2 regions of the Senegalia sp. (in: firmicutes) genome follow, and region 2 is predicted to be linked to the other one. Evidence: riboswitches for the same ligand, from Rfam matches in the RefSeq annotation. Region 2 holds a riboswitch; the other holds the start of a gene.
What was found. A riboswitch is a leader RNA that binds a small molecule or an ion and turns the genes downstream of it on or off. The one in region 2 is predicted to bind cobalamin.
Positions count from the first base shown of each region.

Region 1: linked by a shared signal. The riboswitch ahead of ACTHUW_RS09830 (ABC transporter substrate-binding protein) and the one ahead of ACTHUW_RS05180 (energy-coupling factor ABC transporter permease) in region 2 are both predicted to bind cobalamin.

Region 1 is NZ_JBQCYD010000038.1:8,404-12,695, forward strand. It holds gene ACTHUW_RS09825 (restriction endonuclease PLD domain-containing protein) at 65-1,105, shown strand; cobalamin riboswitch at 1,411-1,593, shown strand; gene ACTHUW_RS09830 (ABC transporter substrate-binding protein) at 1,711-2,763, shown strand; gene ACTHUW_RS09835 (FecCD family ABC transporter permease) at 2,756-3,751, shown strand; gene ACTHUW_RS09840 (ABC transporter ATP-binding protein) at 3,755-4,292, shown strand, end outside.
Region 2 is NZ_JBQCYD010000013.1:48,730-53,021, forward strand. It holds gene ACTHUW_RS05160 (cobyric acid synthase) at 1-267, opposite strand, end outside; gene ACTHUW_RS05165 (energy-coupling factor ABC transporter ATP-binding protein) at 303-1,097, opposite strand; gene cbiQ (cobalt ECF transporter T component CbiQ) at 1,106-1,786, opposite strand; gene ACTHUW_RS05175 (energy-coupling factor ABC transporter substrate-binding protein) at 1,773-2,051, opposite strand; gene ACTHUW_RS05180 (energy-coupling factor ABC transporter permease) at 2,035-2,763, opposite strand; cobalamin riboswitch at 2,873-3,049, opposite strand; gene ACTHUW_RS05185 (PTS fructose transporter subunit IIABC) at 3,071-4,292, opposite strand, start outside.

The DNA of each region.
Region 1 (4,292 bases), on a different contig from region 2:
GGAAAATAATAGTTATAGATGTTATAATTTAGACAATAATATATATGAAATGGAAGTGATACTTATGGAGTATGGATTATATGAAAAGGTATTAAATAATAAATTTCTAGAAAAGCTAGATGATAAAAAATATAAAAAAATAAGAAGTATAGATAATAGCGAAGTTGCTAGAGTGCTATCAACTGAATATCAAAAGATAATTCGTGAAACTCTTTTACAAGCTAATAATATTGATAAAGCGAAATTTATAGATAAACTAAATGAAGTTATTGAAATTGATGGATTTGAATATGATGATGAAAAATTTAAAGAACTACTTTCTATACATGATGATAAGGATGATTTTGATATATTAAATCAATATAGACCAAGAACATCCATATCTACAAGTACACTTTTCACAGGAAGCACAGGACTAACTTTAGAAAGTGAATTAAGAAGAGAGATAAGAACTTCAGATGAAATTGACTTATTAATCTCTTTTATTAAATACAGTGGTTTGAGGCTTATTTATGAGGATTTAGTTGAATTTACAAGGAAAAATAAACTTAGAGTAATTACTACTTCATATATGGGAGCCTCAGATTATAAAGCTATATTAAAATTAGCAGAACTACCAAACACAGAAGTTAAGATTTCTTATGATACTGAGAGGACCAGATTACATGCAAAAGCATATCATTTTAAAAGACATACTGGATTTTCTACAGCTTATATAGGTTCATCAAACTTATCTAATCCAGCTTTATCAAATGGTTTAGAGTGGAATATTAAAGTATCAGAATATACTTCTAAAGATGTACTCTATAGTTTTACTAAGTCATTTGAAACTTATTGGAATGATGAAGAATTTAAAACTTTTAAATCTAATGATGAAAAGAATAAAAAGGATTTAAAGAAATCACTAAGTATTAAAGAAAGAAATAACAAACCATATATATTTTTTGATTTAAATCCATATTCACATCAAAGAGAAATATTAGAAGAGTTAAGATTAGAACGAAAAGAATATGGTTCTTATAGAAACCTAGTAGTAGCTGCAACAGGGGCTCGTGTCATAATAGTGATGGGTGCAATATTCAAGGGTTTCAGGAACTTTAAATAAATATAATTCATACGTTGGTTAGAGTAATTAGGACATAATTGTTGTAAGCAGTGCATGATAAGTAAGACTTTTATTCTTTAATAATTTATAATTGAACATCTTGGATCTATATCTTTGTACATGGAGTGATTTACAATTTGGTAATTCCTAATACGGCTTATAAGAACTTATAGAATTCATAATTAAAAAGAAGTAACACATATAAAAAAATCATGGGTTTTATAAATTGTATATAAAATATAGGAGCTCAAATATGTTAATTTAATTGCAAAAAGTTTATTAATGTGCTAGTATTTAAATAGAAAATTAAATATTAATTTTTAGGTTTATATATCTATTTATTATAATAATAGGGAAATTGGTGAAATTCCAATACAGCCCCCGCTACTGTAATGAGGACGAAATCAAAATAACCACTGGTAAACTGGGAAGGTTTTGAAAGTAGGATGAATCAGAGTCAGGAGACCTGCCTAGAAATGTAAGTATCCTTCGGTGGGAAGGTGTAGCTTTGTGTATAGTTGTATATCTAGGAATAATTATGCGAATCTATGTCCCTGCTGAAAAGTAGGGATTTTTTTGATTGAATTTATTAAGGAGGAGATTTTTTGTATAAAAATAAAAAAATTGTACCCATAATATGCTTGATTGTTTTGATTATTACAGGATGTAGCAATGATAAGGATAGTAGTTTAGGAGGTTTAACTAATGTAAATAGTGCTGAAAAGGTTTCGGACACTGATAAGCCTATAGTCGTTGAAGGTGATGGATTTCCTTTGAAAATCAGTGATTATATGAATGTTGAAACTATAATAGAAGAACCCTTTGAAAACGCAGCAGTTTTATCAGGTACACCATTAAATATTTGGTATGACCTAGGAGGCAAATCAATTTGTAGTTCTAATATATCAGAGAATGTTAGATTGATTCCAGAATATGAAGAAGAGATAAAAAGTCTACCTCAAATAGGACCAGTATATTCTATCAATATGGAAGCTGTTATAGAGCAAAAACCAGACTTTATAATAGCACAAGTAGGAACACAATCCGGACAGGCTAAGAAACTTAGGGATATGGGATTCAAGGTAATTACTACTCATATAAGGGGTTATGAGGATGTACTTTATACATATGAGGCCTTTGGGAAAATCCTTGACCAGGAAAAGCTAGCCATGGACAGAATAAAAGATATTGAAAAACAAAAAAAAGATATAGAATCAAAAGCACCTAAAAATGGAGATACTGTAATTATTTTATATATAACAGGAAATTCATTGGCGGCCAAATTAAATAATAGTATTGCTGGTGATGTGGCAAAAATATTAGGATTAAAAAATATAGCATCAGACTTACCACCGGATACAATAGGATCAGAAAATACGCCATTAGATATTGAATATATAGTAGAAAAAAATCCGGATTATGTGTTAGTAACTAGTATGGTGGGAAGCAATGAAAAAGCCAAAGAAATGATGGACGAAGAGTTTGCTACTAATCCAATTTGGGAAGGTGTAGACGCTGTATCAGAAGATAAAGTCATATATTTACCCCAGCAATATTTCTTATTTAATGCAGGACCATACTATGGAGATGCCATAGAATATATGGCTAGAAGTATATACCCAGAGATATATGGTAATGTGGAGGAATTAGATGAATAGCAAAGTTGGCCTAAGGGATTCAAATAAATTTAAATGGAGCTTTATTTTTATATTAATAGCAATGTTATTTGTGGCATTTTTTATAGGAAATGCAAGGGGAACCCTGGAAGTAGGTATTAATAGAATTATTGAGGTTATCAAAACAAATGATGGAAGCCCAGAAAGGTTGGTAATTTGGAATATAAGATTACCTAGAATGGTATTGGCAGCCCTGGTAGGGGCAAATCTAGCCATGTCAGGTGCCATACTTCAAGGTGTAATGAACAACCCTCTAGCAGACCCCGGAATAATTGGAATAAGTAGTGGAGCTGGACTTTTTGGAATAATAATTTTAGTTATATTTCCAGAATATCAACATCTAGTTCCTATGGCAGCTTTTTTAGGTGCCATGTTAGCAGCTGTTATTATTTATTCCTTGGCATGGAAGGGTGGGATTCAGCCTACAAGGATAATTTTGGCTGGTGTAGCTGTATCAGCACTATTAGGAGCAGGAATATCCGCTATACTTGTATTTTACAGTGATAGAGTTCATGGAGCATTAACATTTATGAATGGGAGTTTGTCGTCGAGAAGTTGGCCAGAGGTACATACAATATTGCCCTATACAATTATAGGAATTATTGTGGCCAATATATTTGCTGAAAAAATGAATATTCTTATTCTTGGAGATGATATAGCTAGGGGAGTTGGACTAAATGTTGAATATACTAGACTAGGATTTACAGCTTTAGCATGCTTATTAGCAGCCAGTGCAGTAAGTGTTGTAGGACTTTTAGGATTTGTAGGATTAATAGTTCCACATAGTATCAGGCTTATAATAGGAAATGATTATAGATATATGATGCCGACATCTGCATTATTAGGAGCTATTTTAGTTATGCTTAGTGATACATTTGCCAGGACTATTATGAGTCCGGTAGAAATACCTGTAGGAATTGTTATGGCAATCCTAGGAGTACCTTTTTTCTTGTATCTATTAAGGAGGTAAAATATGTCTAAGATTATATTGAAAACAGAAAATTTAAAAGTACAGTATAAAGATAAAGTAATAATAAAAAATATTAATTTAGAAATAGAAGAAGGCAAGATATACTCCGTAATAGGACCCAATGGATGTGGTAAAACAACACTTTTAAAATCTCTCACAAGGGCCATTAAGCCAAAGTCGGGGAAGGTTTATTTAGAAGGCGAAGATTTATATAGTATGAGCACTAAATCAATAGCGAGAAAAGTAGGAGTTCTTAGTCAAGGAAGTAATACTCTAAGCGATATATCAGTAAGAGAACTTATTGCATATGGAAGGTATTCTCATAAAAATTGGTGGGAAGGAACTACAAAAGAGGACAAGGAAATAGTAGATTGGGCCATAGAAAGAACTAGTTTAAAAAAATTAGAACATAGAAAGATAAATACAATGTCAGGTGGAGAAAGGCAAAGGGCTTGGATTGCTATGTCTATAGCACAAAAGCCGAGACTTTTATTATTAGATGAACCTACTACTTACTTAGATATATCTCACCAGTTAGAGA
Region 2 (4,292 bases):
CCTACCCATAACTATAACTTGGCTACCTATATCAGATGTAGGTTTAAGTAGTATGGGATTCATAGAAACTTCTGGCTCTATTCCTGCTGCTTCAGCTTGTACCACTTGAGCTCTACCCATTTCTTCGCCCTTTTTGGTTACATATGAATTTAAAGCCATGTTTTGAGATTTAAATGGACATACACTATATCCATCTTCTTTAAATATTCTGCAAAGTGCAGCTGTAATTATACTCTTACCTACAGAAGATCCTGTGCCTTGTATCATTATATTTTTCGCCAAAAATATCACCCTCTTCTAACTTATTTTTTAAATTCATAAAATTCTTTTTCATTTTTAAATAAAGGGGTCTCTAAATTTTTATAAATCTTAACAAGCCAAGGCTCCTTTAAATTAGCTCTTTTTAATGTATCATCATTTAAGAATATTTCACTTGGAATACCTTCATCTATAATCTCACCTTTATTTAATACATATACATAATCACAATATTCATATATAAAATCCATATCATGACTGGAAACTACTGTTTTTTTGCCCTTTTCTACGATGTCATTCATAGTATTTAACATGTTTTCTGACATCTTAGGATCAAGCCCTGCAAGGGGTTCATCAAAAAAAATCATCTTACAATCTAGTGCTAAAACTCCTGCTATTGCAACTCTCTTTTTTTCTCCATGACTTAGAAAATGAACTGGTTTATCTTTAAATTCTTCTATATTAAGTAATTTAATTACATCATCAACTTTTCTTTTAATAATATCTTCATCATATTTTAAATTTCTAAGTGCAAATGCTATATCATCATAAGTATTAGAATAAAATATCTGTTTATCTGCTTCTTGAAAAACTATACCAACTTCTTTTCTTAAACTTCTAAGAAATTTTTTGTTATACTTTATTTTTTGATCATTAAAGAGCACTTGACCTTTTCTGGGTTTTAAATACCCTATTAAATTTAAAAAAAGGGTAGTTTTTCCTGCTCCATTGCTACCAACTATCCCTATCTTATCTCCATTATTTAAATCTATATTTATATTTTTTAATGCTACTTTTCCATCTTCATAATTATAATTTAAATCCATTGTCTTTAACATATATTCACCTACATATAAAATTGACTGTCATAATTCTTGCTTTCAAGGGAAATTATCATTTCTTCATACCTTTTAATCATTCTCACAATAAGCACCCTTAAAAGCAATCCCAAAGAATTAAAACTATTTTTAATATTGCTATATCCAAATTTTAAATCTTGAGCTCTATAAATTAAAGATATTTCTTCTAAGAGTATAAATATAAATCTATAAGTTAGCATTGTAAGTTCAATTAATAACATGGGTACCTTATATTTTAATAATAGTTTGATTAAGTTATTAAAAGGAGTAGTTAATATCAAAAAATAACTACAAGATATAGCAGATAAGGCTCTAGTAGTAAGAGTGATAGCTTTAAGTAAGCTATCTTCTCTTATCACTATAAAAAAATTAGAAATTTTAATGCTAAATAAACTATTTATATCAGTGTCTGAGATAATAAATATAAAGGCTAGCAAGCTTAAAAGTATGAAACTAATTGGTAGTAGATATATTTTAAGATAAGCTTTTAAGGGTACTTTAGCAAAGCCTACTATAATAAAGCCCATAATAAAAAATATAGTTACATGTATATAGGTATTAGACATAAATAGTGCTATGGATATCATGATCATAAAAAACCACAGTTTTATATGATCATTAAAGTATCTTAGTTTATTTATATAAGCATATTTATCAATTGCTAGCATTTTTGGTCTTACCCTTCATGTAACCTAAGAAGTAAGCTATTATACCTGTCCCTACAGCACCTTGTAATGTGAATATGAGTGTTTCAGTTTCGCCCCCTGGTGGCTCCCAAAGAGGGCTAAACCATGGAGTATAACTTTCAGGAATGGCTTCTTCAGCTAAAGAGTCACTTCCTGCAAATTCAGAGTCTTTTATCACAAGTACGGGTAGTGCTACAATTATTAAAACTATGAGTAAAAGTAATAGATTTTTATATTTGGTTTTCATGTGCTAAAACTCCTTCCTTCCTATACTCAGATATTAAATTGTATAAAATAACACTAAGTATTCCTTCAGCTATTGCAAGGGGTATTTGTGTTATTGCAAATATAGATAAAAACTTAACTAATAACTGCATAAAACTTTCACTTGCTCCTGCATGTGCTATTGAAAGCTGAAGGGCTGTAACCATATAAGTAATCAAATTTCCAAGTGCAGCTGCTAAAAATATAGAAAAACCTTTGCTAGCACCTGACTTCTGAGTTAATTTATAAATCCCAAATGCTACAAATGGTCCTGCTATGGCCATAGAAAAAGTGTTTGCTCCAAGTGTAGTTATTCCCCCATGGGCAAGTAACAAGGCTTGGAAAAGTAATACTATTACCCCTATAACGCTCATTGGTGTTGGTCCTAAAAGCACTGCTCCAAGTCCTATGCCTGTAGGGTGAGATGAACTTCCTGTTACTGATGGCAATTTTAAGGCTGATAGAACAAAAACAAATGCTGCCATAAGTCCTATTATTATCTTCTTGTTTGGATCTTTTTTTACCATTTTAGAAATCTTTCTAAAACCTATGATTACAAATGGTAAACTTACAATTGTCCAAAATACCGACCAAAAAGGACTTAAATATCCTTCCATAATATGCATAGCATTCGCATATCTTGGCAGAAACATTAAAACTAAAGCTGCTGCTAAAACTAAATACTTCTTTTTCAAATGTATCCCCTCCGAATATTTTATAAAATAAAAATCCTACCACGGAGGTAGGATTAAATTTATAGCTATAAAATATTCTTATTAGCTAGTTTCTCCTTCCCTCCGAAGTTTAACTTAGTAAAATCAGGCAGGTCTCCTGGCTTCCATCATCCTACTTTCTCTCCTTCCCATTCTAATGAACAGTGGATATGAGATTTCGTTATGGTTACAGTAGCGGGGGCTGCAGAGGATTCTAACCTCTTTCCCTATTAATCATAAATCATGAACCTAATTTTAATATTCAATTTTTATTCTTATATTTATAATATCATTCTATCTCTTCTAATTCAACTGGTTTCTTTAATAATTTTAATAATATTGCTGTAGCTATAGATCCTGCTAGTATTGCTACTATATATAATAGCCAATTTGTAACTACAGGGAATACAAATACTCCCCCATGTGGTGCGGGTGAAGATGCTCCAAATATTGCTGATAATCCTCCTGCTATTGCTGAACCTACTATTACTGAAGGAATTACAGATTTTGGATCTGCCGCTGCAAAAGGTATTGCACCTTCTGTTATGAAAGATAATCCCATTACATAATTAGTTTTACCAGCATCTCTTTCTTTTAAAGTAAATCTATCTTTAAATAATGTAGTAGCAAGTGCTATTCCAAGTGGAGGCACCATTCCACCAGCCATAACTGATGCCATTATTTCTCCATTTCCTGATGCAACTGAAGCTACACCAAAAACATATGCTGCCTTGTTTACTGGTCCACCCATGTCTACTGCCATCATTCCACCAAGTACTAATCCTAATAATAAACTATTTGTTCCTCCAAGACTAGACAACCAATCGTTTAATCCAGTGTTGAGCCATTCTACTGGTGGTACTATAAGAAAGGTCATAATAGCTCCTACTATCAGTATTCCAAATAAAGGGAATAATAATACAGGCTTTATTCCTTCAAGTGATTTTGGTAAATAAGAAAATAATTTTCTAAGTGCCCTTATTACATATCCTGCTAAAAACCCTGCTACAAGTGCGCCTAAAAATCCTGCATTTCCATCTGCTGCAAGTGCTCCACCTACAAAACCTGGTGCTAGAGCTGGCCTATCCCCAATTGAACTTGCAATGTAACCTGCAAGTATTGGTAATATAAATCCAAAAGCTGTTCCACCTAATGTGTTAAAAAATGCAGCAATTTCATTGCCAGAACCATAATCTCCTGCTCCTGCATTGTTAAAATCAAATAAAAATGCTAGGGCTATAAGTATTCCTCCACCTACTACAAAGGGTAGCATGTTTGATACACCATTCATCAGATTTCTATATATTCCTTTTCCTACTCCACCGCCTTCAGTAGTTGATGATTGTGATTTACCTTTTGTCTTATACACTTTTCCATCCTCAACTAATCCTCTTTCTATAAGAGCACCAGGTTGCTTTATTGCATCTGATACTGGTGTTTGAATAACTATTTTTCCATCAAATCTATCCATCTCTACTTTTGTATCTGCTGATACTATTATAGCTTTTGCA